2 regions of the Micromonospora sp. WMMC241 genome follow, and region 2 is predicted to be linked to the other one. Evidence: riboswitches for the same ligand, from Rfam matches in the RefSeq annotation. Region 2 holds a riboswitch; the other holds the start of a gene.
The links. A riboswitch is a leader RNA that binds a small molecule or an ion and turns the genes downstream of it on or off. The one in region 2 is predicted to bind ZMP and ZTP.
Positions count from the first base shown of each region.

Region 1 (12,654 bases), 290 kb from region 2:
GGGTGGTCGGGAAGTCGGCGTCACGGGAGAGGCGCTCGTTGGCCCGGATGTCGGCGGCCCGCTCGGCGAGGGTGGCGGTGACCGCGTCGAACGCGTCGCTGCCGAGGACGAGTCGGTGTGGTGGTGGGTCCTGGTTCATCGCCTCGACGACGGCGCGGGCGCCGCGCCGGGGGTCGCCGGGTTGCGCGCCGTGTTGGTCGATCATCGCGGTGCGGACCTGGTGCAGCATCGGCTGGTAGTCGTCGATGGTGTCGCGCGTCGGCTCGTCGGCGAAGCCGGCGTAGGCCTGGGTGCGGAAGGCTCCGGGTTCGACTGTCAGTACGCGGATGCCGAAGGGGGCCACCTCGTCGCGCAGCGCGTCGGTGAGTCCCTCGATCGCGTGTTTGGCGGCGCTGTAGTAGCCGAATCCGGTCACCGCGCGCAGGCCGGCGGCGGAGGACATGGTGACGATCCAGCCGGTGCCGCGGGCGCGCATGCCGGGCAGGGCTGCGCGGGTGACCGTCAGGACGGCGAAGAAGTTCAGTTCGAACATGTGTCGTACGTCGGAGTCGGGGGTGCCCTCGACGGATCCGTACCAGCCGCGTCCGGCGTTGTTGACCAGCACGTCGATGCCGCCGAATCGCGCCTCGGCGGCGGCGACGGCTTGTTGCGCCTGGGCGGGGTCGGTCACGTCCAGCGGCAGTACGAGGGTCCGGTCCGGCTGGGTGTCCGCCCAGTCGCGCAGCGGTTCGGTGCGTCGGGCGGTGAGCACCACCCGGTCGCCGGCGTCGAGGGCGGCTTCGGCGTAGGCCATTCCGAAGCCGCCGGGGCTGCCGCCGGTGATGAACCAGGTCCTCGCCGTCGGGGTCGGGGCGGTCACGGTTCGATCACCAGGCGGGCGATCAGCCCGTTGCGGAGGGTGAATCGGAAGTGCAGGTCGGCGGTGCCGCCGGGGAAGTCGCCTTCGAGGTGGTGCACGGCGTCGTAGTGCTGGTCGTCGAGCTTGGCGGCGGCGGTGAGTTCGGTGGTGAAGGTGTATTCGCCTGTCGATCGGGACAGCCAGGCGCGGATCTGCTCGGGTCCCTGGTGGGTGCGGCCTTCGTCGGTGACCGACGCGTCGGGCGTGAGGAGCGCGACGGCGGCGTCGAGGTCGCGCGCCTGGTGCGCGGTGAGGTATCGGGTGATCGTCTCGGGCAGTTCGTCGGGTGCGACGACGTCCGCTCGGGTCCAGTCGGTCGTGTCCATGTGCCCACCGTGAGGTCTCTCGTCGGGAGAGGGTCAAGTCGTCGGGTCTCCCGCGTGGGGAGGGTGCAGAGTGGGTGGTGTGCGGAAGGGTCTGACGATCGGTGAGTTCGCGACGGTCACCCACCTCAGCGTGCGGACGTTGCGTCGGTACCACGAGGCCGGCCTGTTGGAGCCGGAGAGTGTCGATCGGTTCACCGGGTACCGCTACTACGCTACGGAGCAGATCCCGACGGCGCAGGTGATCCACCGGTTGCGTGAGTTGGACGTGCCGTTGGCCGAGGTGAGGGCGATCCTGGCGACCGACGACCCGGATCGGCGTGCCGCTCTGGTCGCGGGGCACCTGCGTCGGCTGGAGGAGGCGTTGGAGCGTACCCGTGGGGCGGTCGTCGCGCTGCGGCGGCTGTTGGGGCCGGAGGACCGTGAGTTGCCGGTCGAGATGCGTTCGGTGCCCGGGGGTGCGGTCGCCGGTGTTCGGGGGGACGTGGAGTTGGCGCGGGCCGGTGCCTGGTACGACGGTGCGATGGCCGAGTTGGACGCGGCGTATCCGGTGGGCGAGCGGACCGGGCCGCCGGGCGGGCAGTACGCGAACGAGTTGTTCACCGGTGGCGTCGGTGCGGTGGTGGTGTACCGGCCGGTGCGTGACCCGCGTCCGTCGGGGCGGGTCGAGGTGGTCGACCTGCCGGCGGCGGAGTTCGCGGTTGCCGTGCACCGCGGGCCGCACGATGACATCGACGTGACGTACGGGCGGCTCGGGGCGTGGGTGGTCGGACACGCGCTGGCCGTTGACGGGCCGGTCCGGGAGACGTACCTGGTGGGGCCGCGTGACACCGACGTGCCGGCGGATTGGCGTACCGAGATCGGTTGGCCGGTCTTCCGCCTCTCCCCCGCCTGACTCTGCCGGGGTGGGCGTCATGCGCGGTTGAGGCCGAGCTGGGCGGCGACGTAGGCCAGGTGGTGGGAGGTGCCCCAGGCAAGCCACTGTGTGGCGGTGCCGGGTCCGGCGTGGCCGGCCGCCCGACGCGCGATCTGCTCGTCGCCCCAGGAGAAGCGTCGTCCGTCGGGCGGCCAGTGGTCGGCGGAGACCAGGGCCCGGCAGAGATCGTAGATGGCGCTGTTGCCTCTGCCGTCGCGTGCGGCGCGGTAGGTCCACCATGTGTCGCGGTCGGTGTAGCGGATGTTGGGTGCCGGCCCTCGCGCTCGCTGGTTCGTTCCGGGATGGGAGATGCCGTAGTCGGCGAACTGGATGCCGTGATCGTGGATCCGCTCCCAGAGTTCGAGGTCGCGACGCGTAGTGGGGTCACGGTGTTGGGCGGCAGATGGGACAGGCTCTGTGGCATCGCTCCCGCGGCGATGACGACGGCTTTCCAGGGGTGGTGCTGCGCCCAGGCGACGCACTTGCGGACGAGTGGTTCGACTCGCGCCAGGTCCCGCTCCGAACGCAGCTCGGCGACGTCGAGGAGGAGCACGCAGTTCTCGGTGTGCAGCTCGATGGCGGGCAGCACGCGGTGGAGACGGGTTTCGGCTTCGGCGGGGTCGGGGTCGGCGTGGTCGTCGCCGAGTCTTAGGACGGCGCCGCGGCCGTGCAGGGCGGCGGCGTCGCGGACGTCGGCCAGCCGGACGGGAGGGTCGTGCAGGTGCGCGACGGGCACCATGACGGTCCCCCACTGGTGCAGGTCTTCGGCGATGTCGTGGAGTGGTCGTCGGAGGCCGCTGCTGGGTTCGGGCAGGTGGCGGATGTCGACGGCGATGGTCATGTCGCGCGGGACGGTTCGTTGCGCGTGCTGAGCGAAGGTGTGGGCGTCGTGGATCGGTCCCCGCTCGGTGGCCGTCACATCGAAGACCGGGAGGATGTGTGGCGCGAGTTCGTCGTTGATGTGGTCGAGGGCCTCGAACTCGGCTCTGCGGCCCTTGAGGATCGGGTAGTAGCCAGCCATCACGCATCGCCCCACACGATTCGACGACAGTCATTACTATCGATATTGCACGCTGTGTGTCTGATCGGCAACGCCACGTATTCGGACGGGCGGCGGCGTGGGTGTCGGGCTGGCAGGATCGGCCGGATGCGGGTGGGTGCGGCGCGGGCGGTGGCGGTGGAATGGGTGCGGGAGCGGATGCGGGTCGATCCGTCGATCGAGGGGGCGTTGTTCAGCGGGTCGACGGTGGGGTTGCCGGACGACGCGGTGTTGCCGGTGTCGTCGGACGTGGACGTGTTGCTGGTGCGCGACTCCCCCGGCGCGAAGGTGGGCAAGTTCGTCCGTGGCGGGGTGCTGCTGGAGGTCAGCACGGTGACCTGGGCGCAGTTGGGTGGCCCGGAGGACGTGTTGGGGTCGTGGGTGTTCGCGCCGATGTTCCGTACCGATGGGGTGATCGCGGATCCGTCGGGGCGCTTGGCCGCCGTGCGGCGGCGGGTGGCGGCGGGGTTCGCGGATCCGGTGTGGGTGCGGCGGCGGTGCGCGGGCGTGCGGCGGCGGGTGGAGGACGGGCTGCGGGCGTTGGACGCGCGGGCGCCGTTGGCGGATCAGGTGTTGGCGTGGGTGTTTCCGACTTCGCTGGTGGCGGTGTGGCCGGCGGTGGCGGGGTTGGTGGATCCGACGGTGCGGCGGCGGTACGTGCGGGCGTCGGAGATGTTGGCGGGTCACGGGTTCGGTGGGCGGTATCCGGAGTTGTTGGCGACGTTGGACGGCGGTGGGGTGGGCGCGGGGCGGGTGCGGGAGCATCTGGCCGGGTTGGCGGTGGTGTTCGACGAGGTGGCGCGGCTGCCGCGGGAGGGTTTCGCGTTCGGGGCGGATCTGGGTGCGGCGGGGCGGCCGGTGGTGTTCGACGGCGGCGCGGAGTTGGTGGCGGCGGGGCGGCACCGGGAGGCGATGTTCTGGGTGCTGGTGACGTACGCGCGGTGTGACGCGGTGGTGGCGGCGGTGGCGCCGGAGCGGGCGCGGGTGGTGCGGCCGGGGTTCGAGGCGGTGTTGGCGGATCTGCGGGTGGTGTCGGCGGCGGACCGGCGGCGGCGCGCGGATGCGGTGTTGGCGTCGTTGCCGGCGTGGCAGGCGGTGGTGGATGCGGTGTCGCGGCGGGTTGTGGCAGGCTGAGGGGGACGCGACTGGCGGCACGGGGATGGGTGAACCATCGGGGAGCTCGTCGTGGGGGTCGACCGCCTGGGCCTCCGCGGGCGAGGTGTCGCATGTCTTCTTCTTCGTCGGTTTCCGTGGTGTCCGGTGCGACCGCGCGGCTGTTGCCGGGTGGGCCGGTGGCGGATGAGGTGTTGGCCGAGGTGGCCGCGTCGGTGGGGCGGCTGCGGGCCGCGGGGGTGACGCCGGCGTTGGCGACGGTGCTGGTGGGTGACGACGACGCGAGCGCGGGTTACATCCGGATCAAGCAGCGGCAGGCGGCGGAGTTGGGGTTCGCGTCGCCGCACGTGCATCTGCCGGCGTCGGCGTCGCAGGCGGATCTGCACGCGGTGCTCGCGGACTTCAACGCCGATTCCGGGGTGCACGGGGTGTTGGTGCAGCATCCGATCCCGGGGGGTCTGGACTACGACCGGGCGTTGGCCGAGGTGGATCCGGACAAGGACGTCGACGGGATGCATCCGGTGAACATGGGTCGGTTGGCGTTGGGGTTGCCGGGGCCGTTGCCGTGTACGCCGGCGGGGATCGAGGCGTTGCTGGCGTTCCACCGGGTGCCGGTGTCGGGCCGGGAGGTGGTGGTGCTGGGTCGGGGTGCGACGTTGGGTCGGCCGTTGGCGATGTTGTTGGCGCAGAAGCGGCCGACGGCGAACGCGGCGGTGACGGTGGTGCACACCGGGGTCGCGGACTGGCCTCGGTACACGCGGCGGGCGGAGATCCTGGTGGCGGCGGCGGGGGTGCCGGGGATCGTGCGGCCGGAGCATGTGCGCCCGGGTGCGGTGGTGGTCGGTGGTGGGGTGCGCTACGAGGGGCGGCGGTTGCTGCCGGACGTGGACGAGTCGTGTGCCCGGGTGGCGGGGGCGATCACGCCGCGCGTCGGTGGGGTGGGTCCGACGACGGTGGCGATGTTGTTCCGTAACGCGGTGCGGGCGGCGCAGCGGCAGACCGGGTTGGGGTGAGGTCTCAGCCGAGGTCGACGACGAGGGGCCGGTGGTCGGAGATGGTGGCCAGCGGGGTGTCGACGGCGGTGACGGGTGGGAGCCGGTCGAGGTGGTGGGGGTCGGCGAGGACGTGGTCGAGTTGGACGCGGGGTTGCCCGGCCGGGTAGGTGGCGCGGCGGGCCAGGGGCCGCCAGCGGGTGACGGTGGCGGCGGGGCCGGCGGGGAGGTTGAGGTCGCCGAGCAGGATCCGGGGGGCGGGTAGCGCGCGCAGGGCGCGCACGACGCGGCGCAGTTGCCAGATGTTCCAGCCGGGGACGAAGGACAGGTGGGTGGCGGCGACGGTGAGGGGGCCGTGGGGGGTGTCGAGGACGGCGGCGAGCACGACGCGGGGTTCGTCGCGGAGCAGGACGAGTCCGCCGCCGGGGCCGGGGACGTAGATGGGTGAGCGTACGGGTGCGGCGCGCAGCCGGGTGACGTGCCAGGTGCGCACGGGGTGGCGGCTGATGAGGCCGACGCCGTAGAGGGGTTCGCCGTGGCCGTCGTCGTCGTGGGTGAGGGGGCGGAACTGTTCGCCGGGGGTGCCGACGACGGCGGCGGCGAAGCGGTGGTGGTCGGCGCCGAGGGCGCGGGCGGCGAGGGCGGTGAGGTCGAGTTTGCCGCTGCGGGTCTGGTCGCGGTCGACTTCCTGCAGGGCGAGGACGTCGGCGTCGAGGGCGGTGACGGCGGCGGTGAGGCGGTCGGGGTCGACGAGCCCGTCGGTGAGGGAGCGGCCGTGCAGCAGGTTGAAGGTGGCCAGGCGCACCTGCACACCCTACGTCGCTCTGGCAGGCTGGCCGGGTGCTGAAGCTGCTGTGCTGTTCGATGCTGGTGTTCGTGGCGGTGGCGTGCGTGGGGATGTGGTTGCGGCGGCGTCGGGGCCGGTGAGGCTGGCCACAGCCGTTCTCGCCGGTGGCGGCGTGGTGGGCAGAATGCGCGGCGTGGATGCGTGGGCGTTGACGACGTTGCTGTGCGTGGCCGCGTTGGCGGGTTGGGTGGACGCGGTGGTGGGCGGCGGCGGGCTGCTGTTGTTGCCGGCGTTGTTGGTGGCGGCGCCGGGGGTGCCGGTGGCGACGGCGTTGGGGACGAACAAGTTGGCGGCGATCTTCGGTACGTCGACGGCGGCGGTGACGTATGCCCGGCGCACGAAGCTGGACTGGGCGGTGGCGGGGCCGGCGGCCGGGTTGGCGGTGGTGACCGCGGGTGTGGGTGCGGCGTTGGCGGGCGCGGTGCCGGCGGGGGCGTACCGGCCGGTGGTGTTGGTGGTGCTGGTGTCGGTGGCGGTGTTCGTGGTGACCCGGCCGCGGTTGGGCACGGTGGCGGTGCCGTCGCGGCGGACCCGGTCGCGGGTGGTGGCGGCGGTGCTGGTGGCCGGGCTGGGCATCGCGTTGTACGACGGGTTGGTCGGCCCGGGCACCGGGACGTTCCTGGTGTTGGCGTTCACCGCGTTGGTGGGCGCGGATTTCCTGCACGCCTCGGCGATGGCGAAGGTGGTGAACGCGGGGACGAACCTCGGCGCGTTGGTGGTGTTCGGGGTGAGCGGGCACGTGTGGTGGTGGTTGGGCGCGGCGATGGCGGTGTGCAACGTGGCGGGGGCGGCGGTGGGCGCGCGGATGGCGGTGCGTCGGGGCGCCGGGTTCGTGCGGGTGGTGCTGCTGGTGGTGGTGCTGGCGTTGGTGGCGCGGTTGGGCTATGACCAGTGGGTGGTGGGCTGAGGTGGCGGTGCGGGCGGAGCACGACCGGGCGGTGCTGGCCGGGCTGTTGGGGCGGGATCCGGTGTTGCACGCCTACCAGTTGGGTGATCTGGACGATTTCTTCTGGCCGTTCACGTCGTGGTTCCGCTCGGGCGACGAGGTGGTGTTGCTGTATCACGGGGTGGCGCCGCCGACGTTGTTGGCGTTCGCGGCGCCGCAGCGGGCGGCGGCGTTGGCGGAGTTGCTGACGCGGGTGGCGCCGGTGTTGCCGGCGCGGTTGTACGCGCACCTGTCCCCCGGGCTGATCGGGGCGCTGGCCGGGTCGTTCGACCACGTCCCGGGTGGGCGGCACCTTCGGATGGCGTTGACGGATCCGGGGCGGCTGGCGGGGGTGCCGGCGGCGGGCGAGGTGTTGGGGGCGGCGGACCTGCCGGAGTTGCTGCGGTTCTACGAGCGGGCGTATCCGGGGAACTGGTTCGACGCGCGGATGGTGGAGACCGGGCAGTACGTGGGGGTGCGCGACGGCGGTGAGCTGGTGGCGGTGGCGGGGGTGCACGTGTTCTCGCCGGCGTACGGGGTGGCGGCGTTGGGCAATGTGGCGACGGTGCCGCGGTGTCGGGGGCGGGGTCTGGGCGCGGCGGTGGTGGCGGCGTTGTGCGGGCGGCTGCGCGAGCGCGTCGGGCACGTCGTGTTGAACGTGAAGGCGGACAACACGGCGGCGGTGCGGTTGTACGAGCGGGTGGGGTTCACCCGGGTCGCCGACTACGACGAGTTCTCGCTGGTCGCCCGGGTGGGGTCAGCGGCCGCGGCTGGGTGAGTCGAAGCGCCCGGCGCGGATCTCGCGCAGCGCCTGGCGGCGGGTGTCGCCGCGCAGGGTGTCGACGTAGAGGCGGCCGCGCAGGTGGTCGGTCTCGTGTTGCAGGGCGCGGGCGAGGAAGCCGCTGCCGGTGATGGTGAGTGGTTCGCCGTGCTGGTCGTGGCCGTGGGCGGTGGCGTGCAGGGCGCGGGGGGTCGGGAAGTAGAGCCCGGGGATGGACAGGCAGCCCTCGTCGTCGTCGGAGAGTTCTTCGGACAGCTCCAGGGTGGGGTTGACGAGGTGGCCGCGGTGCCCGTCGGCGTCGTAGACGAACACCTGGGTGTTGACGCCGATCTGGGGTGCGGCGACGCCGGCGCGTCCGGGTGCGCCGAGCAGGGTGTCCATCAGGTCCTGCACGAGGGCGCGTAGGTCGGCGTCGAAGGTGGTGACCGGTTCGCTGGGGGTGCGCAGGACGGGGTCGCCGATGATCCGGATCGGGCGCATAGTCATGCCCGGAAGGTTATCCGTTGCTTACCGGGTGCGGGTGTCACCGGGCGGGTGGGAGCAGGCCGGTGTCGGCGATGCGCTCGCGTAGCGGGCGGCGGCGCAGCGCGTCGAGCACGGCGTACAGCTCGTCGGCCAGGGGCACGGGCAGTTCGGTGTCGAGCCGGCGTACGGCGGCGGCGGTGGCGGCCCATTCGGCTTCGACGGCGGGCAGCAGGGCGCGGGCCCGGTCGGTGAGGGTGACGATGCGGTGGCGGGCGTCGGCGCCGGGGGTGAGGGTGACCAGGCCGGCGTGGCGCATGCCGGCGACGGTCTGGCTGGCGGCGGAGTGGGTGACGCCGACGCGGGTGGCCAGGTCGCGGATGGGCAGCGGCCCGTCGGCGACGAGGACGCGCAGCACGGGTGAGTAGCGGGGCCGGTAGTCGGTGAGGCCGAGGCGGGCGTGCACGGCGGCGACGTCGGCGTCGAGGGTGTCCAGGACGTGGCGCAGCAGGGTGCCGAGGGCGTCGCGGTCGGGGGCGGTCACGTCCGCTAATGTAACAGCGCTGTTGTATCCGGTGGCGGGGAGGACCGCGGACATGTATCCACCGATCGAGCCGTACGCGTCGGGTCACCTGGACGTCGGTGACGGCCAGCGCGTGTACTGGGAGACCTGCGGCAACCCCGACGGGCGGGCGGCGCTGGTGGTGCACGGCGGTCCCGGCTCCGGCGCCGGCGCGTCGTGGCGTCACCTGTTCGACCCGGACGCCTACCGGATCGTGCTGTTCGACCAGCGCGGCTGCGGGCGCAGCACCCCGCCGGCGGCCGACCCGGCCACCGACCTGTCGGTGAACACCACCGGGCACCTGGTGGCCGACATGGAGGCGCTGCGGGAGCACCTGGGCGTCGAGCGGTGGCTGCTGTGCGGCGCCTCCTGGGGGTCGGCGTTGTCGCTGGCGTACGCCCAGGCCCACCCCGGGCGGGTCACCGCGCTGGTGCTGTTCAGCGTGGTGGCCAACACCCGGCGGGAGATCGAGTGGGTGACCCGGGACATGGGCCGGGTGTTCCCGCAGGAGTGGGCGCGTTTCCGCGACGGGGTGCCCGAGGCCGAGCGCGACGGTGACCTGGCCGCCGCGTACGCCCGGCTGGTCAACGACCCGGACCCGGCGGTGCGCGAGCGCGCGGCGCGCGACTGGTGCGCGTGGGAGGACGTGCACGTCTCCCTCGCCGGCGGCTACGCGCCCAGCCCCCGCTACGCCGACCCGGTGTTCCGCTACGGCTTCACCCGGCTGGTCACCCACCACTTCGCGAACCTGGGTTTCCTGCCCGACGGTCAGCTCCTGCGCGACGCCGGGCGCCTCGCCGGCATCCCGGGGGTGCTGATCCAGGGCCGCCTCGACGTCAGCGGGCCGCCGGACATCGCGTGGCGGCTGACCCAGGACTGGCCGGACGCCCGGCTGGAGATCGTCGAGACCGGCGGCCACGGCGGCGGGCACGGCATCGGCGAGCGGGTGGTCGCCGCGCTGGACGCGTTCGCCGCCTCCTGAACGCCCCGGCGGCCGGGGCCGGTCTCAGCCTGCGGCGAGCAGCGCCCGCACCGGGGCGGCCTTGGCGGCGGCCTCGGCCACCTCGGCGGCCGGGTCGCTGCCCCAGGTGATGCCGCCGCCGGCCCACAGGTGCAGCCGGTCGGCGTCGGCCGCGGCGGTGCGGATGGTCAACCCCAGGTCGAGCCGGTCCGGCGCGACCCAGCCGAGGGCGCCCATGCCGGCGCCGCGACCGACCGGCTCGAGGGCAGCGACCTCGGCGAGGGCGGCGTGCTTGGGCGCGCCGGTGACCGACCCGCCCGGGCACACCGCGCGCAGCAGGTCGGCCAGGCCCAGGCCGTCGGCGGGCGCCGCGGACACCGTCGACTCGGCCTGCCACAGGTCGCACCAGCGGCGTACGGCGAACAGCTCGTCGACGCGCACGCTGCCGGTGCGGGCCACCCGGGCCAGGTCGTTGCGTTCCAGGTCGACGATCATCACGTGCTCGGCGCGTTCCTTGGCCGAGGTGAGCAGCTCGCGGCGCCCGGCGGCGGTGGCCGGGCGGGTGCCCTTGATCGGGCGGGTGACCAGCCGGCCGTCCTGCACGGCGACGAGCGTCTCCGGGGAGGCGCAGCCCAGCGCCCAGCCGGGCCCGCTCAGGGTGCCGCCGTAGCGGGCGCCGGGCAGCGCGGCGAGGCGGGCCAGCGCCGGGCGCGGGTCGCCGGCGTACCCGGCCGTGGCGTGCCCGACGAGGTTGACCTGGTAGACGTCGCCGCGGGCGATGGCGGCGCGGACCGCCTCGACGGCGTCGGCGTGCGCGCCCGGGGTCCAGCTGTCGCGCCAGTCGGCCAGCCACCAGCCGCCCGCCGTCGCCGGTCGCCGCGGCGGCGGGTCGGCGTGCCGGTAGACGACCACGACCAGGTCGGGCAGCGCGGGCGCCGGGGTGGGCGCGCCGGTCGGTGCGCCGATGGCGTACGCGCCGGCGGCGGCGGACAGGAACAGCGCCGCCCCGCACACCCCGTCGGGGGCGTGCCGGCCGGGTCGGGTCAGGTCGTCGACGGGTACGCCGTGTGCGCCCAGGAAGCTCTGCGCCAGGTCGGCGGGGTCGCCGCCGTCGCCCAGGCGCCACTGCAGCCGGGCGGTCTCGACCAGTCGGGACCGGCAGGACCGCGGCGCGCCGGGCACATCGACCGGTACCTGTGGGAGCGCTTCCACGACGTCCGGGCGGTTCCGGCTCATCCGTTCAGCCGATTCTGGGTGAACAAGACGCATCCTTGCTCGATGCCGCGCGGTTTCGCTTGGTACTGTGCGTCACTGGTCATGTGAACCATGACACAGTGCCCCCACAGTCCGGAGAACCCGATGTGTCAGCACCAGCCCACCTGCCCCTCCGCCGACGCGACCGACCGCGAAGCCGCCCGCGTCCTCGCCTGCTTCCCTGAGCAGGGCTGGAGCCTGCTCTGCAACGGCGTCATCGTCTTCGAGGACACCGGTGAGCTGCTCCCCGACGGGCGGACCATCGCCCCGCACCGGGGACCGGCCCGCCACGCCCTCGTCGCCTGAGCGATCACGCAGCGTCAGTGAGCGTACGCGCCGGCGGTGACCGTCGGCGCGCCGGCCGGGGCGGCGATCCACCCACCGCCCCGGCGCGATGCGCTCAGTCCTCCTCGAACGCCTCCGGCGCGGGGCACGAGCACACCAGGTTCCGGTCGCCGTACGCGCCATCGACCCGCCGCACCGGCGGCCAGTACTTCCCCGCCCGCTCCGTCCCACCCGGGTAGGCGCCCACCGACCGCGGGTACGGGTGCGGCCACTCGTCGGCGGACACCATCGCCGCGGTGTGCGGCGCGTTGGACAGGGGGTTGTCCCCCGCCGGCCACCGCCCCGCCGCCACCTCGTCGATCTCCGCGCGGATGGCGATCATCGCGTCGCAGAACCGGTCCAACTCGGCCAGGTCCTCGCTCTCGGTCGGCTCCACCATCAGCGTGCCGGCCACCGGGAACGACATCGTCGGGGCGTGGAAGCCGTAGTCGATCAGCCGCTTCGCCACGTCGTCGACGCTGACCCCGCTGGCCTTCGTCAACGGCCGCAGGTCCAGGATGCACTCGTGCGCCACCAGGCCCTTGTTGCCGGCGTACAACACCGGGAAGTGCTGCCGCAGCCGCGCCGCCACGTAGTTCGCCGCCAGCACCGCCACCGCGGTGGCGCGGGCCAGCCCGTCCGCGCCCATCATCCGCAGGTACGCCCACGGGATCGGCAGGATCCCCGCCGACCCGTAGCGGGCCGCCGAGATCGCCGGCCGCCCGTCGACGTGCCCGCCGACCGGGTCGCCGGGCAGGAACGGCGCCAGGTGCGCGCGCACCGCCACCGGCCCCACGCCCGGGCCGCCGCCGCCGTGCGGAATGCAGAACGTCTTGTGCAGGTTCAGGTGCGACACGTCCGCCCCGAAGCGCCCCGGCTTGGCGAACCCGACCAGCGCGTTGAGGTTCGCCCCGTCGACGTACACCTGACCGCCGGCGTCGTGGACCTTCGCGCACAACTGCGCGATGCCCGTCTCGTACACCCCGTGCGTCGACGGGTACGTCACCATGATCGCGGCCAGGGCGTCCCGATGCTTGTCGATCTTCGCGTCGAGGTCGACCAGGTCGACGTTGCCGTCGGCGTCGCAGCCGACCACGACCACCCGCATCCCGGCCATCACCGCCGACGCGGCGTTGGTGCCGTGCGCCGACGACGGGATCAGACACACGTCGCGGTGTGCCTCGCCCCGGTCCCGGTGGTAGGCGCGGATCGCCAGCAGCCCGGCCAGCTCGCCCTGCGACCCGGCGTTGGGCTGCA
Region 1 covers NZ_JAPZBF010000001.1:2,977,653-2,990,306, reverse strand. The annotation lists gene O7598_RS13930 (oxidoreductase) at 1-859, opposite strand, end outside; gene O7598_RS13925 (nuclear transport factor 2 family protein) at 856-1,224, opposite strand; gene O7598_RS13920 (MerR family transcriptional regulator) at 1,304-2,116, shown strand; partial or broken gene O7598_RS31445 (beta family protein) at 2,134-3,158, opposite strand; gene O7598_RS13910 (hypothetical protein) at 3,285-4,310, shown strand; ZMP/ZTP riboswitch at 4,308-4,389, shown strand; gene O7598_RS13905 (bifunctional 5,10-methylenetetrahydrofolate dehydrogenase/5,10-methenyltetrahydrofolate cyclohydrolase) at 4,403-5,302, shown strand; gene O7598_RS13900 (endonuclease/exonuclease/phosphatase family protein) at 5,307-6,086, opposite strand; gene O7598_RS13895 (sulfite exporter TauE/SafE family protein) at 6,253-7,035, shown strand; gene O7598_RS13890 (GNAT family N-acetyltransferase) at 7,013-7,831, shown strand; gene def (peptide deformylase) at 7,811-8,320, opposite strand; gene O7598_RS13880 (MarR family winged helix-turn-helix transcriptional regulator) at 8,358-8,894, opposite strand; gene pip (prolyl aminopeptidase) at 8,893-9,840, shown strand; gene O7598_RS13870 (chorismate-binding protein) at 9,865-11,055, opposite strand; gene O7598_RS13865 (DUF5999 family protein) at 11,179-11,379, shown strand; gene gcvP (aminomethyl-transferring glycine dehydrogenase) at 11,474-12,654, opposite strand, start outside.
Region 1: it holds a riboswitch for ZMP and ZTP, as region 2 does, so the genes downstream of both, O7598_RS13905 (bifunctional 5,10-methylenetetrahydrofolate dehydrogenase/5,10-methenyltetrahydrofolate cyclohydrolase) here and O7598_RS12425 (glycine hydroxymethyltransferase) in region 2, are expected to answer to the same signal.

Region 2 (18,149 bases):
CGACGGCGGCCCCCGGCTCGCCGCCCAGGTGCTGGTCTACCCGAACACCGACCAGCGTCCCGGCCGGCGTCCGGGCGACGACGAGGACCCGCTGCTGTTCAACAGGCACTCGGTCGGCTGGTACCGCGGCCACTACCTGACCGACCCGGGCGACGCGGCCCACCCGCTCGCCTCGCCGCTGCTCGCCGAGGATCTGTCCGGCCTGCCGCCGGCGCTCGTGGTCACCGCCGGGCACGACCCGCTGCGCGACGAGGGCCGCCGCTACGCCGAGCGGCTGCGCGAGGCGGGCGTGCCCACCGAGACGGCCGACTACCCGGGCATGGTGCACGGCTTCTTCGCCATGCCCGGCGTGTTCGACGCCGGCCGAGACGCCCAGCAGCGCGCCGCCACGTTCCTGCGCCGGCGCTTCGGCCTCGACCCGACGCCTACTCGGGCGACCGTCGGGACCGAGCATGCCTGAACCCGAACCGGGCTTCGTGGAGCCGGCGTGCCTGGACGACTTCGCGGCGCTGGCCCGGGCGGTGCTCCCGGCCGACGTGTGGGACTACGTCGACGGTGGCAGCGGCACCGAGACCGCGCTGGCCGCCAACCGGGCCGCGCTGGACCGGGTGGCGGTGGTGCCCCGGATGCTGGCCGGCGTGGAGGAGGCCTCCACCGAGGCGCCGCTGCCGGGTGGCCGGGCCGCGCTGCCGGTGGCGGTCGCGCCGATGGCGTACCAGCGGTTGCTGCATCCCGACGGCGAGCCGGCGCTCGCGGCGGCGGCCGGCGCGGCGGGTGTGCCCTACGTGGCCAGCACGCTGTCCAGCACGCCGATCGAGGAGATCGCGGCGGCCGGCGGGACGGTCTGGTTCCAGCTCTACTGGCTGCGGGACCGGGCGCTGGTGGCCGACCTGCTCGACCGGGCGCTGGGCGCCGGGTGCGCGGCGGTGGTGGTCACCGTGGACGTGCCGGTGCTGGGCCGGCGGCTGCGCGACGCGCGCAACGGCTTCGCGCTGCCGCCGCACGTCACCGCCGCCAACCTGCCCGGCGGCCGGGACGACCTGGCCCACCAGGGCACGCCCGGCGTCTCGGCCGTGGCGGTGCACACCGGCGCGGTCTTCGCCCCGGCGCTGAGCTGGGCGGACCTGGCCTGGCTGCGCGAGCGTACCCCGGTGCCCCTGCTGGTCAAGGGCATCCTGGACGCGCGCGACGCGGTCCGCGCCGCGGACGCCGGCGTGGACGCGGTGGTGGTTTCCAACCACGGCGGCCGGCAGCTCGACGCCGCACCGGCCAGTGTGAGCGTGCTGCCGGAGGTGGTCGACGCGGTGGGGGAGCGGTGCGCGGTGCTGCTGGACAGCGGCGTCCGTGGCGGCGTGGACGTGCTGCGCGCGCTCGCGCTCGGCGCGTCAGGCGTGCTCGTCGGCCGGCCGATGCTCTGGGCGCTCGCCGCCGGCGGCCGGGCCGGCGCGGAGACCGCCCTCGAACTGCTCGCGGCCGAGCTGCGCGACGCGCTCATCCTCAGCGGCTGCCCCGACCCGGCGGCGGCCCGGCGGCTGCGCACCCGGATCGGAGGCTGACGTGGAACCGGTGGACCTGACCGTCACGGCGCTGCACGGCAGCGTCGACGACCCGGCGTTGAACTCGATGAACTTCCTCAACGAGGTGGCACAGCACTATCCCGACGCGGTGTCGCTGGCCGCCGGCCGGCCCTACGAGGAGTTCTTCGACTCGACGCGGCTGCCCGAGCACCTGGACCGCTTCCGCCGGCACCTCGCGGACGACCTCGGGCTCGACCCGGGCCAGGTGGACCGGACGCTGTTGCAGTACGGCCGGACGAAGGGGATCGTGCACCACCTGGTCGCCCGCAATCTCGCCGTCGACGAGCGGATCACTGTCGACCCGGAGGCGATCGTGGTGACCGTCGGCTGCCAGGAGGCGATGTTCCTGGTGCTGCGCGCGCTGCGGGCCGACCCGTCCGACGTGCTGTTCGCGGTGGCGCCGACGTACGTCGGGCTGACCGGCGCGGCCCGCCTGGTCGACCTGCCGGTGCGCCCGGTGGCCGGCGGGCCGGACGGCGTCGACCTGGCCGACCTGCGCGCCGGGGTGCGCCGGGCCCGCGCCGAGGGGCTGCGGCCGCGGGCCTGCTACGTGATGCCGGACTTCGCCAACCCGTCCGGGGTCAGCATGGACACCGCGCACCGGCGCCGGCTGCTCGACCTGGCCGCCGAGGAGGACCTGCTGCTCATCGAGGACAACCCGTACGGGCTCTTCCCGGCCGCCGGCACGGACCGCCGCCCCACGCTCAAGGCGCTGGACACCGCCCGCCGGGTGGTCTACCTCGGCTCGTTCGCCAAGACCGTGCTGCCCGGCGCCCGGGTCGGCTACGTGGTCGCCGACCAGCGGGTGAGGGGATCGGACGGCACGGTCGGCCCGCTCGCCGACCAGCTCGCGAAGATCAAGAGCATGGTCACGGTGAACACGTCGCCGATCAGCCAGGCGGTGATCGGCGGCGCGTTGCTGGCGCACGACTGCTCGCTGGTCGCCGCGAACGTCCGGGAGCGGGCCGCGTACGCCCGCAACCTGGACCACCTGGTCGACGGGCTGGCCCGGCGCTTCCCGGCCGGCGGCCCGGTGCGCTGGACCGTGCCGGCCGGCGGCTTCTTCGTGGTGCTGACCGTGCCGTTCCCGGTCGACGACGCGTTGCTGCACCGCTCCGCGCGGGAGTACGGCGTGCTCTGGACCCCGATGGCGCACTTCTACGACGCCGGCACGCCGGTGAACGCGCTACGACTGTCGGTGAGCGCGGTCACCCCGGTGCAGATCGACAGGGGCCTGGACCGGCTCGCCGCGCTCGTCGCCGACACCGCGGCCGCGCCGGTCTGACGCCGTACCGTCGTCGTTCCGGCACCACCCGTGTTCCGTCGCGCCCGGGTGTCCGTTGATAATGGACGGATGGTTGCCTGGGAGTACGCGTTGCTGGTCCGCCGCTATCAGGGGCAGGGCCGGAATTTCCACGTCTCGTTCGTCTGGTACGGCCCGGACGGGTCCCGCACCGACGTCACCGCGTACGGCGACACGGCGGTCGCGCACCTCAACCGGGTGGGCCGGGAGGGCTGGGAGTTGGTCTCCGCCGCCGAGGACGTGAACAACGTGCAGGGCAGCACCGAGGTGCACCGCTACCACCTCAAGCGCCCGCTGCGCTGAGGTCCGCGCCCCTGCCGGCCGCCCGGTCGGCAGGGGCGCGGGCGCGTCTCAGCCCAGCTCGACCTCGGGATAGAGCGGGAACGGGGTGAGCAGGTCGGCGGCCTGCTTGCCGACCGACTCGGCGGTCGCCGGGTCGAGCACGTACTTCGCCTTCGACGGGGCGCCGTCCGGGCCGGTGCCCGCGCTGGTCTGGGTGAGCACGGTGTGCATCAGCTCGGCGGTGGCGTCCATCTCGGCGGTGCCGAGGCCCCGGGTGGTCAGTGCCGGCGTGCCGATCCGGATGCCGGAGGTGTACCACGCGCCGTTCGGGTCCTGCGGGACCGCGTTGCGGTTGGTCACGATGCCGGAGTCGAGCAGCGCCTGCTCGGCCTGCCGGCCGGTCAGGCCGTACCCGGAGACGTCGATGAGCACCAGGTGGTTGTCGGTGCCGCCGGTGACCAGCGTCGCGCCCCGGCGCAGCAGCCCGTCGGCGAGCGCCCGGGCGTTGTCGACGATCCGCTGGGCGTAGTCGGCGAAGTCGGGGCGCCGGGCCTCGGCCAGCGCGACCGCCTTGGCGGCCATCACGTGCGGCAGCGGGCCGCCGAGCACCATCGGGCAGCCCCGGTCGACCTGGTCGGCCAGCTCCGGGCCGCAGAGCACCATGCCGCCGCGCGGGCCGCGCAGCGACTTGTGCGTGGTGGTGGTGACGATGTGCGCGTGCGGCACCGGGTCGAAGTCGCCGGTGAAGACCTTGCCGGCGACCAGCCCGGCGAAGTGCGCCATGTCGACCATGAAGGTGGCGCCGACCGAGTCGGCGATCTCCCGCATGACCCGGAAGTTGACCTTCCGGGGGTACGCCGAGTAGCCGGCGACCAGGATCAGCGGCTTGAACTCCCGGGCCGCCTCGGCCACCCGGTCGTAGTCGATCAGGCCGGTGGCCGGGTCGGTGCCGTAGCTGCGCTGGTCGAACATCTTGCCGGAGATGTTCGGCCGGAAGCCGTGGGTGAGGTGCCCGCCGGCATCGAGCGACATGCCGAGCATCCGCTGGTTGCCCAGCTCCCGGCGCAGCGCGAACCAGTCCGCCTCGGTGAGGTCGTTGACCTGGCGGACCTGGGCCTTCTTCAACGCGGGCGACTCGACCCGGTCGGCCAGGATCGCCCAGAAGGCGACCAGGTTGGCGTCGATGCCGGAGTGCGGCTGCACGTAGGCGTGGGCGGCCCCGAACAGCTCCTTGGCGTGCTCGGCGGCCAGCGCCTCGACGGTGTCGACGTTCTGGCAGCCGGCGTAGAAGCGGCGGCCGACCGTGCCCTCGGCGTACTTGTCGCTGAACCAGTTGCCCATCGCCAGCAGCGTCGCGGGGGAGGCGTAGTTCTCGCTGGCGATCAACTTCAGCGACTCGCGCTGGTCGGCCAGCTCCGCGCCGATGGCGTCCGCCACCCGCGGCTCGACGGCGCGGATCACCTCGAGCGCGCTGCGGAAGGCGGTGGACTCGACGTTGTGCGACATGCGACCTCCTGGTGACGTGCGGAAGGCCCAGGCGCTCGGCATGCGTCCTCATGACGAGGCCGCTCCCCGATGGTGCTCCATCTCCACGCGCCAGTCACGGCCCGTGCCGATCCTAGCGGTCGGCGCCGGACCGGACCTGCGGGGTTGGGCGTCCCCTCGTGGGGCACACGAGGGTGACGGCCGGTCCGCCGGCCGCACCGAGAGGAGGCACGACCATGACCACACCGACCACCGGACGGCCGCTCGCCGTGGTGACCGGGGCGTCCAGCGGCATCGGGTACGAGTTGGCCGTCCAGTTCGTCGAGCACGGGTACGACGTGGTGGCCGTCGCCGAGGACGCGGGGATCGAGTCGTCGGCGGGCGACCTGCGGCGCGACGGCGGCCCCGAGGTGCACCCCGTGCGGGCGGACCTGGCCACCCCGGAGGGGGTGGAGCGGCTGGCCGGGGCGGTGACCGCGCTGGGACGTCCGGTCGACGCGCTGGCGCTCAACGCCGGCCGGGGCGCGGGCGGGGACTTCGTCGGCGGCACCGACCTGGTCGACGAGCTGAACATCGTCGACCTGAACGTACGCTCGACCGTGCACCTGGCGAAGCTGCTGCTGCCGGAGATGGTCCGGCGGGGCGCGGGACGGGTGCTGTTCACCTCGTCGATCGCCGCCACCATGCCCGGGGCGTACCAGGCGGTCTACAACGCCTCGAAGTCGTTCGTGCAGTCCTTCGCCGAGGGGATCCGCAACGAGCTGAAGGACAGCGGCGTGACGGTGACCGCGCTGATGCCCGGTCCGACGGACACCGAGTTCTTCGACCGGGCCGACATGGCGGACACCCGGGTCGGCCAGGGGAAGAAGGACGACCCCCGCAAGGTCGCCGAGGACGCCTTCGAGGCGTTGATGAAGGGCGAGCACAAGGTCGCGGCCGGCTCAATGATCAACAAGATCCAGACCGCCGCCGGCAAGATCGTCCCGGACCGGCTGAAGGCGGAGCAGCACCGCAAGATGGCCGAGCCCGGCTCCGGCGACTGAGGTGCAAGGAGGGGCCCCTTGTTAACGCATTCTGCATAGGCGGGGCCCCCTCTTAACATCCACGTGTCAAGCGGGGGCCCCGCCCTGCATCCGGGGTCAGGCGGTCACGGCGTCGCGGGCCTTCTTCAGCGCCTTCGGGGCGGTCGGCGTCTTCGGCGCCTTCGGGCGCAGGTCGAGCATCCGCTGGCCGATCTCCTGGAGCTGGTTACGGCCGAGCGCGTCGCGCACCTTCGGGAACCACTCCTGCTCCTCCTCCTCGACGTGGTGCAGCACGTTCTCGATCAGCACCGTCGTCTTGGCGACGAACCGCTCGTCGTCGGCGTCCATCGCGAACAGCTCGAGGCAGAGCACGTCCGCGACGTGGTGCTCCTCGTACGACTCGAGGATGTCGTCCTCGACGTCGGGCACCAGCTTGCGGACCTCCGGGTACATCACCTCGTTCTCCAGGTAGGTGTGCACCGTCAGCGCCTCGATGATCTGCGTGACGATCTTCCCGCGTTTGCTCGCCGGCCCGTCCTCGGCATCCTGGAAGGCCTTGAACAGGCGGCGGATCTCCTTGTGGTCCTCCTTGAGCAGGACGATCGCGTCGGTGGACACCGGGTTACCTCCTAGGTCGGCTGACGATGCCCCCCTACCCGACGTCCGACCAGGACAAACGGACCGGGCCCGGCGCAGTCGCGCCGGGCCCGGTCGGTGTGGGTCGCGGTTACCGCACCGCGTTGTACGCGTCGACCAGGCCGGCGCCGTAGAACCCGTTCCGGTTACCGCCGGAGCAGGTCGCGTCGTAGGCGTTCGGACCCGTCGGAATCAGCGGGACCGGGTTGTAGACGCCGGCCGGGCAGGACTTCGCCACCGCCGTGCGCTCCAGGAACGACGACAGCTGGCCCGGGGTCATGCCCGGGTGGGCCGACAGCGCCAGCGCCGCGACGCCGGTGGCGTGCGGACCGGACATCGACGTGCCCTGCTTGTAGCCCCACCCGTTGGTGCGGGTGACGGTGTTGAAGGTGGTGGACAGGATGCCGTCGGTGGACGTCGAGCGCGCGCCCTGGGTGCGGAACCGGGTGTCGCCGCCCGGCGCCGTCACGTCGATCACGCCCTGGCCGTAGGAGGAGTAGTAGCTCTTCTCGCCGGTCGGGCCGACCGCGGCGACGGTCACCACGCCGGGCACCTCGGCCGGCAGGTCGAGGCAGGCGTTGGTGAGGTTCTCGCGCTCCTCCGGGGTGCCGTTGTTCGGGCTGCCGGTGTCGGTGATCTTGTGCGCGAGGTCGTAGTTGGAGTTGCCGGCGGACGCCACGTTCAGCACGCCCTTGGACTGCGAGTAGCGGATCGCCCGCTGCACGGCCTGCCACACCGGGCGCTGCCGGGCGTCGTTGCGGCAGTTCAGCTCCCACGGGTCGATGTAGTAGCTGTTGTTGGTCAGCCGCATGCCGTGGTCGGCGGCCCAGAGGAACCCGCAGACCGCGGCCTCCGGGAAGATGTAGCCGTCGTCGTTGACCACCTTGACGGCGGCCACCTTGACCCCGGGTGCGATGCCGGCGACGCCGACGCCGTTGACCGCTGCGGCGATGGTGCCGGCCACGTGGGTGCCGTGGTCGCTGGTGGTCGGGTTCCACGCCGCCTCGGCGGTGTCGGTGACGCCGCCGACGCAGGACGTGCTCTTGTCCTTGGCGATCTGGGTCGCCAGGTCCGGGTGGGTGCTGGAGATGCCGCTGTCGAGCACGCCGACGACGACGTCCGGGCGGCCGGTGGTCACCGCGTGGGCCTGCGGAAGGTGGATCATGTCCATGTCCCACTGCTGGCCGTAGAGCGGCTCACGGGTGGGGTCGGCGGTGGCGGCGGTCGCGGACACCTCCACCGTTTCGCCCTCGTCGAGGGCGGTGCCCAGGCCGGCGGTGGACGCGACCGACTGGACGCCCGCGCCTGCCACCCGCGTGGGGAACGACGGGTTGGTCGAGCGCACGACCAGCACGCCGATCTGGTCGTAGCTGGCCACCACCGTGCCGTCCGCGGCCGCCACCCGGGCGGCGGCCTTGCCGGTGGTGGTGCCCTGCGGGGCGAGGACCAGGTAGGAGGTCTCCGGTCCGGCGGCCGCCACCGGCGACGGAACACCGGTGAGGGCGAGGCCGACGCCGAGCGCCGCGGCGGACGTGCCGGCCAGTGTCTTGCGACGAAGATTCTGCACACGTACTCCCAGGGGCCGATCCGGGACGAGCAGGCTGCTCGCCGTTGCCCGTTCAGCGTGGCGGCGGCCTGTGGTGTTACACACACCACAGGCCGCCGCACGTCGACCGTCAGACCGTCGCCAGGGTGTAGGGGATCTCGTCGAGCAGCTCACGGGCGAGGAACCCGATCCGGCCGTACCGGGGCACCAGCCGCTGCCCGCTCACCGCGTGCGCGAACGCCGCCCAGCAGGCCGCCTGCGCCGGGTCGGCGCCCCGGGACAACAGCCCGGCGAGCAGGCCGGCGCGCACGTCACCGCTGCCCGAGGTGCCCAGCCCGGCGTCGCCGCTCTCCTCCCGCCAGGCCCGGCCGTCCGGCGTGGCGATGTGGCCGTACAGCGAGACCACCGCGTCGTACCGGCCGGCCAGCTCGACCGCCTCGGCGTCCAGGTCGTCGCCGGGGTCGCGGTCGAGCAGGTGCCGGGCCTCGGTGAGGTTCGGGGTGAGCACCGCCTTGCGGCCGGAGCCGGCCAGCAGGTCCGGCTCGTGGCTGAGCGCCCCGAGCGCGTACGCGTCGAGCACCAGCGCGGTCTCCCGGCCGGCCGCGTCGAGCACCAGGCGCAGCAGCTTCCCGGTGGCGTCGATGTCCGTCAACCCGGGACCGACCGCTACCACGTCCGCGTCCGCGACCAGGCCACCGAGCACGTCACCGGGGTCGCCCCGGACCGCGCCCTCGCCGGTCTCCGGCAGGCCGACCACCAGTGCCTCGGGGACCTGGATGCTGAGCGCCGCGGCGGTGGACTCGGCGGTGGCCAGCTGGAGCACACCGGCGCCGGCGCGCAGTGCGGCCACGCCCGCCAGCAGCACCGCCCCCGGGGTGAACCGGGAGCCGCCGACCACCAGCACCGTGCCGCGTGCCTCCTTGCCGCCGGTGGGCACGGGCAGCGCCCAGTCACGCAGCAGCGCGGGGGTGATCACGTCAGACCGGTTCGGCATGGACCTCGTCCTCCCTGGTGGGCCGCGCCCCCTGCCGGTGCAGGTGGGCGACGTCGTTGAACGTCTCCGGGCGCAGCCGCCCGGCGTCGTCGGCGCGCCAGCCGGTCACCGAGCAGTTGGCGATGACGTGCTCGCGGGTGAGCGCCATCAGCTCCTCCTCGGTGAGCCCCTCCACCAGGTAGCGGAGCAGGAAGACCAGCGCGTCGTGGCCGAACAGCAGCACCCGGCCGCCGTCGTGGTCGCGCCGCAGGTCGCCGAGCAGGGTGCGCAGCCGCAGGGCCACGTCCGTCCATGACTCGCCGCCGGGCGGACGGTAGTAGAACTTGCCGAGCCGGTCGCGCCGCCGCGCCTCCTCCGGGTGGCGCCGGCGCACCCCGTGCCCGGTGAGCCCGTCGAGGATGCCCAGCTCCCGGTCGCGCAGCCGCTCGTCGCGGCTCATCGGGACGCCGGTCCCGGCCAGCGCCAACTCGGCGGTGCGCAGGGCGCGCAGGTACGGCGACACCACGGCCACCTCGGGCCGGCGCCCCTCGGGCAGGCCGGCCAGCCACCGTCCGGTCGCCCGGGCCTGCTCCTCGCCGGTCGGCGACAGCGGCACGTCCGCGTCGCGGTGGGTGAGGTCGATCAGCTCGGCGCCGGACGTCTCGGCCGCGGTGGCCGCGACGTTCGCGGTGCTCTCGCCGTGCCGGACGATCCAGAGCTCTGCCAACTCCGCCATGCGGCTCCCGGTACCCGAGCCCCGCGCCGGGTAACCGCGCCGGCCCGGCCGGTCTGAACCGGCCGACCGCGGGGCGCGCCCGCCCGCGGCCGCTCCGGCCGGCTCCGCGGCCGTGCCCACCGGGTGTCGTCGGTGGGGCAGCGCGAGGTTGCATCGACCCGGCAGAATGTCCGCCGGGCCGCCGGTGGCCCGTGCGGAAGGGGTGGGCATGTCGACGGTGGTGCGAGGGCTGCGCGAGGCGCTGGTGCTCTTCGTGATCGCGGTGGTGGTGATCGCGGCGGCGGTGGGCATCTGGGTCGCGGTCGGCGGGGGCGACTTCGTGCACCGGGTCGGCGTGGCGTTCATGCTGGTGGGCGGCTTGATCGGGATGACCGGTGACCTGACGTTGAGTCGGATCGGCATGCTGCCGGCCCGGTCCACGTTCGGGCTGGCGCCGGAGCGCGAGGACGGCGGCGGTGGCCGGGTGCTCACCGGTGTCGGCATCTTCCTCTTCGTCTCCATCCCGCTGATCGCGGTCGGGATTCTGCTGGTCGCCTGAGGAGATGCCCGCACGACGCCGGCCGGTGCCCTACGGTGTTCTGCGTGGCGACCGCGGCGGCCGAGGAGATCCGGGTAGGGGAGCGGCTGGTCCGCGTCTCCAGCCCCGACAAGCCCTACTTTCCGGAACGCGGGCTGACCAAGCTGGACGTGGTGCGCTATTTCCTCGCCGTCGGCGACGGGATCCTGCGGGCGCTGCGGGACCGGCCGACCATGCTGGAACGCTGGCCGCGCGGGGTGTTCGAGGGTGCCAAGGTGGCCACCCGGCAGACCAACAAGGGCGACGCCTTCTACCAGAAGCGGCTGCCGGCGGGCGCGCCCGACTGGGTGCGCACCGCGCACATCACGTTCCCCAGCGGCCGGACCGCCGACGAGGTGGCCCCGAGCGAGTTGGCGGTGGTGATCTGGGCGGCCAACCTGGGCACCCTGCGCTTCCATCCGTGGCCGGTGTCGAAGGCCGACGTGGAACGCCCCGACCAGTTGCGCATCGACCTGGACCCGATGCCGGGGGTGGAGTTCGCGCAGGTGGTGCCGGTGGCCCACGAGGTGCGGGCGTTCCTGGCCGAGCTGGGGATGGAGGGTTTCCCGAAGACCACCGGTGGGCGGGGCATCCACGTCTACCTGTCCATCGAGCCGCGGTGGAGCTTCGGCGAGTGCCGGCGGGCGGTGCTGGCGCTCGGCCTTGAGATGCAGCGCCGGCTGCCCGACCTGGTCACCACGACCTGGTGGCGTGACCAGCGTGACCGGCCGGTCTTCGTCGACTACAACCAGATGGCCCGCGACCACACCATGACCTCGGCGTACTCGATCCGGCCCACGCCGGCGGCGCTGGTCTCCGCGCCGCTGGACTGGGCCGAGCTGGACGACGCCCGGCCGGAGGACTTCGACGTGCTCAGCATGCCGGCCCGGTTCGCCGACCGCGGCGACCCGCACGCCGGCCTGGACGGCCGTCGGTACTCGCTGGAGCCGCTGCTGGCCCTGGCCGACTCCGACGGGCTGGAGCCGCCACCCGAGCGTTGAGCGCTCAGGCCCAGGGGCTCTGGGTGCCGTCGAACTCCTCGAAGACCAGCCAGGTGCGGGTGGAGAGCACCCCGGCGATGCTCTGCACCCGGTCGAGCACCACGTCCCGCAGGGTGGCGTTGTCCGGCGCGCGGACCAGCGCCAGCACGTCGTGCTCACCGCTGAGCAGCGCCGCGTGCTCGATGTAGCGCACCTGGGCCAGCTCGGCGGAGACCTCCCGCCAGGTGTTCTGCTCGATGGTCAGCGCGATGTACGCCGAGGTGCCCAGCCCGGCCGGCTCGGGCGCCACCCGCGCGGTGAAGCCGGTGAGCACGCCGTCGCGCAGCAGCCGCTCCACCCGGGCGTACGCGTTGGTGCGCGAGACGTGCACCCGTTCGGCAAGCGTGCGGATGGAGAGCCGGGCGTCGGCGACCAGCTCACCCAGGATCCGCCGGTCGACCTCGTCGAGCGGTCCGACCGAACGTCCCGTTCCGCCCGGCGCGCCCGCTGTGGCGCCGGTCTCCTGGCTCATCGCGCTCACCTCCCGGTGCCATTCGTCCCGCGTTCATCGCGGATGTTGAGTCAATCATCCCTGGGCAGGAGCATAGGGCCACCACACGTCCAGGAGGTCCCCGCCGTGACGACCACACCCCAGGCGGTCCGCAGGGCATCCCCGCGCACCCGCCGGCCGGCCACCCCGGCCGCCGCCGACCCGTCGGCCGGCCTGCTGCCGCAGCCCGAGCCGGTCCGGTTGCTGAACCCCGACGGCACCGCGTTGCCGCCCCGCGACGACTACCCCGAGCCGCCCGTCGAGACGCTGCGCGAGATGTACCGCCGGATGGTCGTCGGCCGCCGCTTCGACACCCAGGCCACCGCGCTGACCAAACAGGGCCGCCTGGCGGTCTACCCGTCCGCGCGCGGCCAGGAGGCCTGCCAGGTCGGCGGCGTGCTCGCGTTGCGCGACGCGGACTGGGTGTTCCCCACCTACCGGGAGTCGATGGCGCTGACCGCGCGCGGCCTCGACCCGGTCGAGGTGCTCACCCTGCTGCGCGGCGACTGGCACTGCGGGTACGACCCGGCCGTCACCCGCACCGCGCCGCAGTGCACCCCGCTGGCCACCCAGACCGTGCACGCCGCCGGGCTGGCCTACGGCGAGTCCTACCAGGGGCGCGACACCGTGGCGCTCGCGTTCATCGGCGACGGCGCGACCAGTGAGGGCGACTTCCACGAGGGCGTCAACTTCGCCGCCGTGTTCAAGGCCCCGGTGGTGTTCCTGGTGCAGAACAACAAGTACGCGATCAGCGTGCCGCTGTCCCGGCAGACCGCCGCGCCGAGCCTGGCCTACAAGGGCGTCGGCTACGGCGTGCCGAGCGAGCAGGTCGACGGCAACGACCCGGTGGCCGTGCTGGCGGTGCTGCACCGCGCGATCGCGCACGCCCGGTCGGGCAAAGGCCCGTACCTGATCGAGGCGCACACCTATCGGATGGAACCGCACACCAACGCCGACGACCAGACCCGCTACCGCGACGCCGACGAGGTCGAGGCGTGGCGCGACCGCGACCCGATCGCCCGGCTGGAGGCGTACCTGCGGTCCCGGGGCGTGCTGGACGACGCCGCGGTCGCGGCGATCGCCGAGGAGGCCGAGGCGTACGCCGCGACGCTGCGCCGGCGGATGGACGAGCAGCCCACGGTCGACCCGCTCAGCCTCTTCGACCACGTCTACGCCGAGCCCACGCCGCAGTTGGTGGAGCAGCGGGAACTGGTCCGGGCCGAGCTGGCCGCGGCCCGCGACGCGGAGGGGGACGCCTGATGGCCACCGTGACCATGGCGAAGGCGCTCAACGCCGCGCTCGCCGACGCGATGCTCGACGACGAGCGGGTGGTCGTCTTCGGCGAGGACGTCGGGCAGCTCGGCGGCGTCTTCCGGATCACCGACGGGTTGCAGGCCCGCTTCGGCGACAAGCGCTGCTTCGACACCCCGCTGGCCGAGGCGGGCATCGTCGGATTCGCGGTGGGTCTGGCCATGTCCGGGCTGCGGCCGGTGGTCGAGATGCAGTTCGACGCGTTCGCCTATCCGGCGTTCGAGCAGATCGCCTCGCACGTGGCGAAGCTGCGCAACCGCACCCGGGGCGCGCTCAGCGTGCCGATCGTCATCCGGGTGCCCTACGCCGGCGGCATCGGCGGCGTCGAGCACCACTGCGACTCGTCCGAGGCCTACTACGCGCACACGCCCGGCCTGAAGGTGGTCACGCCGGCCACCGTCGACGACGCGTACTCGCTGCTGCGCGCCGCGATCGACGACCCGGACCCGGTGGTGTTCCTGGAGCCGAAGAAGCTCTACTTCGGCAGCGCGGAGGCGGAGCTGCCGGCGCGCACCGCGCCGATCGGCACGGCCGTGGTACGCCGGCCGGGCACCGACGCCACGCTCGTCGCGTACGGCCCGGCGGTGCCGGTGGCGCTGGCCGCGGCGGAGGCGGCCCGCGAGGAGGGCTGGGACCTGGAGGTGGTCGACGTGCGCAGCATCGTGCCGTTCGACGACGCCACCGTTACCGAGTCGGTTCGCCGGACCGGCCGGTGCGTGGTGATCCAGGAGGCGCAGGGCTTCGCCGGTGTCGGCGCCGAGATCGCCGCGCGGGTGCAGGAGCGCTGCTTCCACGCGTTGCACGCCCCGGTGCTGCGGGTGTCCGGGCTGGACATCCCCTACCCCGCGCCGATGCTGGAGCACACCCACCTGCCCTCGGTGGACCGGGTGCTGGACACCGTGGCCCGGTTGCAGTGGGACGACCAGCCCGACAATCGGTGGGTGGCGGCATGAGCGAACGCACCGAGCGCAGCGAGGGCCGTGAGCGCATGCCCGACCGGCCCGGCATGAGCGAACGCACCGAGCGCAGCGAGGGCCGTGAGCGCATGCCCGACCGGCCCGGCATGAGCGCGACCGTGGGGACCCGCGACTTCCTCCTGCCGGACCTGGGTGAGGGGTTGAGCGAGGCGGAGATCGTCGAGTGGCGGGTCGCGGTCGGCGACGTGGTCACCGTGGACCAGACCGTGGTCGAGGTGGAGACCGCCAAGGCCGTGGTCGACGTGCCCTGCCCGTACCCCGGTCGGGTCGTGGCGCTGCACGGCGCGGCGGGTGAGGTTCGCCCGGTCGGCCAGCCGCTGATCACCATCGCCGCGCTCGACGGCGGCGACGATCCGGACCCGCACGCCACCTACCGCGAGGAGGAGCGGGCCGGCTCCGGAAACGTCCTGATCGGGTACGGCACCGGGCACGGCGTGCCGGGCCGGCGACGCCGCCGGCCCCGCCTGTCGGTCGCCCCGGAACCCGGCCCACCGGCCCCGGCGGACTCCGGCTCCGGCCCCGCGTCGCCGGCCGGCCCGTCGGCCCGGCCCGGCCCTGCGGCCCCGGCCGGAACCGGCTCGGGGGTGGTGGCCGACGCGTCGGACCCGGCCGGCGCGCCCGCGTCGGTGGACCGGGCGTCCGATCCGGTGCGGACCGGTGGCCCGGCCGCGGCGCCGCTGGTCATCTCGCCGATCGTGCGGCGGCTGGCGAAGGAACGCGGGGTCGACCTGGCGTCGCTGCGCGGCACCGGTCCCGGTGGCGTGATCCGCCGGGCGGACGTGGAGGCGGCCCTGTCCGTCCCGGCGGCACGGCTGGCGGCGGTGCCGGACGCGCCGGACGCGCACGTCGGGCTCGCCCCGGCCGGCGACGGCGACGTGGTCGTTCCGCTCACCGGCATCCGCAAGGTGATCGCGGACAAGCTGTCCCGCAGCCGTCGGGAGATCCCCGAGGTGACCATCTGGGTGGACGTGGACGCCACCGGGCTGCTGGAGACGCGGGCCGCGATCAACGCCGCGAGCCCGGACGCGCCGGTGAGCATCCTGGCCCTGCTGGCCCGGATCTGCCTCAGCGGCCTGCGGAAGTATCCGCAGCTCAACGCGCGGGTCGACACCGAGGGCCAGCGGATCGTGCAGTCCGCCGGGGTGCACCTGGGCATCGCCGCGCAGACCGACCGGGGCCTGGTCGTGCCGGTGCTGCGCGACGCCCAGCGGCTCACCACCGGGGAACTGGCCGCCGCGCTGGCCGAGACCACGGCGGCGGCGCGGGCCGGCACGCTGCCGCCCGGGCGGTTGACCGGCGGCACGTTCACGCTCAACAACTACGGCGTGTTCGGCGTGGACGGCTCCACGCCGATCATCAACCACCCGGAGGCGGCGCTGCTCGGCGTCGGGCGGATCGTGGACAAGCCGTGGGTGGTCGACGGTCAGCTCGCGGTCCGCAAGGTGACCCAGCTCAGCCTCACCTTCGACCACCGGGTCTGCGACGGTGGCGTGGCGGGTGGGTTCCTGCGTCACGTGGCCGACTGCGTCGAACGCCCCGCGCTGCTGATCGCGAACGCCTGACCCTGTCGACCGCAGCCCTCACCCGCTCGCTCGGTCCGTCGATCTTGGAATTGTGGCACCTTGCAAAGCTCGCGAAAGGGGCATCCGAGGCGCCGCAAGTCCAAGATCGACGGGCGGGGCGGGCCATCCGGCCCGACCGTCGTCGAGCCCGAGCCTGAGCCCGAGTTCGCAGAACGGGACGAGTGGGTGGCGCGATCCCTGATCCGGGAGCCGTCGCATCATTTCGCGCGGCCGTTTCCGAGCAATTCCGCCGAAGGTGCCACCCCGTGACGCCGGGCCTACAGAATGTGGGCGAGGGGGTTCGGAAATGGGGGGCGAAATATGTTTGTGAGGCGGCGACTGACGCTTTTCGCGATGACCGTCGCGGCCGCGCCGCTCGCGGTCGGCGCGTGCACCGCCGGCCCGAAGTCGGTGGTGAGGCACGCCGAGGCGGCGCCGCCGTCGGTCGCGGTCACGCCGGCCGACCGGGCCCGCGACGTGCCGATCAGCGCGGAGGTGGGCACGAGGGTCAGCAACGGCAAGGTGACCGGCGTGAAGCTCACCGACGACAAGGGGCGCCCGGTGCCGGCCCAAGCGCGCGAGGACGGTTCCGGCTGGGTGCCGGACCGCCCGCTGGCCAATTCCCGGACGTACACCGCCGAGGTGACCGTGGCCGGTGATTCCGGGAAGACCACCACACAGAAGACGACGTTCACCACGATGGCCAAATCCACCAAACCGGCCGTCACCAGCGAATTGTATTTCCAGGACAACCGGACGTACGGGACGGCGATGCCGGTCGTCCTCGGGTTCGACCCGCCGATTCCCGAGCAGGCGCGGGCGGACGTGCAGCGCCGGCTGTTCGTCAAGACCGACCCGCCGCAGCCGGGCGCCTGGTCGTGGATGTCCGACGGCAAGCAGGCCGAGTACCGGGCCCCCGACCGCTGGAAGCCCGGCACGAGGATCAGCGTGCGCAGCGCGCTGGAAGGGCTGCCCATCGGCAAGGAGGCGGTCGGCGACGTCGACCGGGTGGCGACCGCCAGGGTGGGCCGGCAGGTGTCGCTAGACATCGACAACACCACCAAGCAGATGACGGTCTACCAGGACGGCAAGGTGCTCCGGAAGCTCCCGGTCAGCCTCGGCAAGCCGAGCACGCCGAGTTCCAGCGGCACGATGGTGATCATGGAGAAGCACGAGCACACCACGTTCGACACCCGGGGCGAGCCGGACGGCGGCTACGTGGTCGACGTGGACGACGCGCAGCGGCTGACCTGGGGCGGCGAGTTCATCCACTCCGCGCCCTGGTCGGAGGGGGAGCAGGGCTACAACAACACCTCGCACGGGTGCACGAACGTCTCGGCCGCCGGCGCGGACTGGCTGATGGGCGTCACGCAGGTCGGTGACCTGGTGACGGTCAAGGGCACCGAGGTGCAGCTCCAGCCGGGCAACGGCTTCACCGCCTGGAACGTCAGCTGGAACGAGTTCGCCAAGGGCAGCGCGCTGCCCGTACCGGCGGGGTTGAAGCCCACGCAGAGCCCGACGCCGCATCCTGGCGCGGTGGCCGGCGGGTCCGCGCCGGCGCCCACTCCGACCAGGAGCAACAGCGGCGGCTGATACCGGGGGAGGAACGGCCACGGGCCGGCCCGCGTCCGTGCGGGCCGGCCCGACGCCGGCTCAGTCCAGGTCGACGCGGGCCACGCCGGTCGCGGTCAGGCTGCCCAGCCAGAGCTGCCGGCCGTGCTGCCGCACGCCGGTCACCATCGGGTACGCGCCGCCGGGCCCGTGCAGCGTCCGCAGCACCCGCCCCGCGCCGTCGACCAGCGCGACCAGCCCGTACCGGCGTGGCTGCGGCTGCACCGCCCCGGGCAGCAACGCGACGAGCTGGCGGACCCGGGGGTGGGGCAGCAGCCGCTCCATGACCGGCAGCCGAGGGCTGGGCAGGGCGATCCAGTACGTCCCGTCGCCGACCGCGGAGACGTTGTCCGGGTACGCCGGCAGGTCGGCCAGCACGGTGGCCCGCCCGTCCGGCAGGTCCACCCGCAGCAGTCGATGGGTGGCGGTCTCGACCAGCATGAGCGCCGACTCGTCCGGGGTGAGCGCCAGCCCGTTGGGGAAGTAGAGCCCGTCGGTCACCACGTCGGTGCGCCCGGTGCGCCTGTCGTACGCCAGCACCCGCCCGTTGGGCCGGTGCTCCAGCAGGTCCCGCTTCCAGTGCGAGAGCGGGAACCGGTCCGACGAGTCGGTGAAGTAGACGGTGCCGTCGCGGGCCACCGCGGCGTTGTCGGCCAGGTGCACCGGCGGCGCGGTGCCGGTCAGCTCGTGCACCACGCCCACCGGGTCGACCCGCAGCAACCCCCGGTAGGCGTCGCAGACCAGCAGCCCGCCGTCGACCGGATCCAGCTCGATGCCGAGCGGCCGGCCGCCGGTCTCGGCGAGCAGCGTGGGGCGGGCGCCGGCCGGGGCGTCCACCGGCCACCACCAGAGCCGGCCGTCCTCGTCGCCGCTGATCACCCGGCCGTCGGCGTCGACGACCACGTCCTCCGGCCCGTGCCCGCCGTCGGGCAGCGGCAGCAGGTCGGCCCGGTCCAGCCGGGTGTCGTCGGGGGCCCAGGCGCCGGCCAGCGGCGGCGGCACCGTCGCCGGCTCGCGGACCGGGCGGATCAGCAGGGGGACG
Region 2 covers NZ_JAPZBF010000001.1:2,681,790-2,699,938, forward strand. The annotation lists gene O7598_RS12405 (alpha/beta hydrolase) at 1-460, shown strand, start outside; gene O7598_RS12410 (alpha-hydroxy acid oxidase) at 453-1,556, shown strand; gene O7598_RS12415 (aminotransferase-like domain-containing protein) at 1,558-2,862, shown strand; gene O7598_RS12420 (hypothetical protein) at 2,932-3,183, shown strand; gene O7598_RS12425 (glycine hydroxymethyltransferase) at 3,232-4,668, opposite strand; ZMP/ZTP riboswitch at 4,687-4,776, opposite strand; gene O7598_RS12430 (SDR family NAD(P)-dependent oxidoreductase) at 4,884-5,690, shown strand; gene O7598_RS12435 (hemerythrin domain-containing protein) at 5,787-6,287, opposite strand; gene O7598_RS12440 (S8 family peptidase) at 6,397-7,872, opposite strand; gene O7598_RS12445 (NAD(P)H-hydrate dehydratase) at 7,982-8,845, opposite strand; gene O7598_RS12450 (histidine phosphatase family protein) at 8,829-9,560, opposite strand; gene O7598_RS12455 (hypothetical protein) at 9,769-10,098, shown strand; gene O7598_RS12460 (DNA polymerase domain-containing protein) at 10,134-11,117, shown strand; gene O7598_RS12465 (Lrp/AsnC family transcriptional regulator) at 11,122-11,628, opposite strand; gene pdhA (pyruvate dehydrogenase (acetyl-transferring) E1 component subunit alpha) at 11,701-12,906, shown strand; gene O7598_RS12475 (alpha-ketoacid dehydrogenase subunit beta) at 12,906-13,910, shown strand; gene O7598_RS12480 (dihydrolipoamide acetyltransferase family protein) at 14,021-15,496, shown strand; gene O7598_RS12485 (L,D-transpeptidase) at 15,818-17,089, shown strand; gene O7598_RS12490 (SMP-30/gluconolactonase/LRE family protein) at 17,150-18,149, opposite strand, start outside.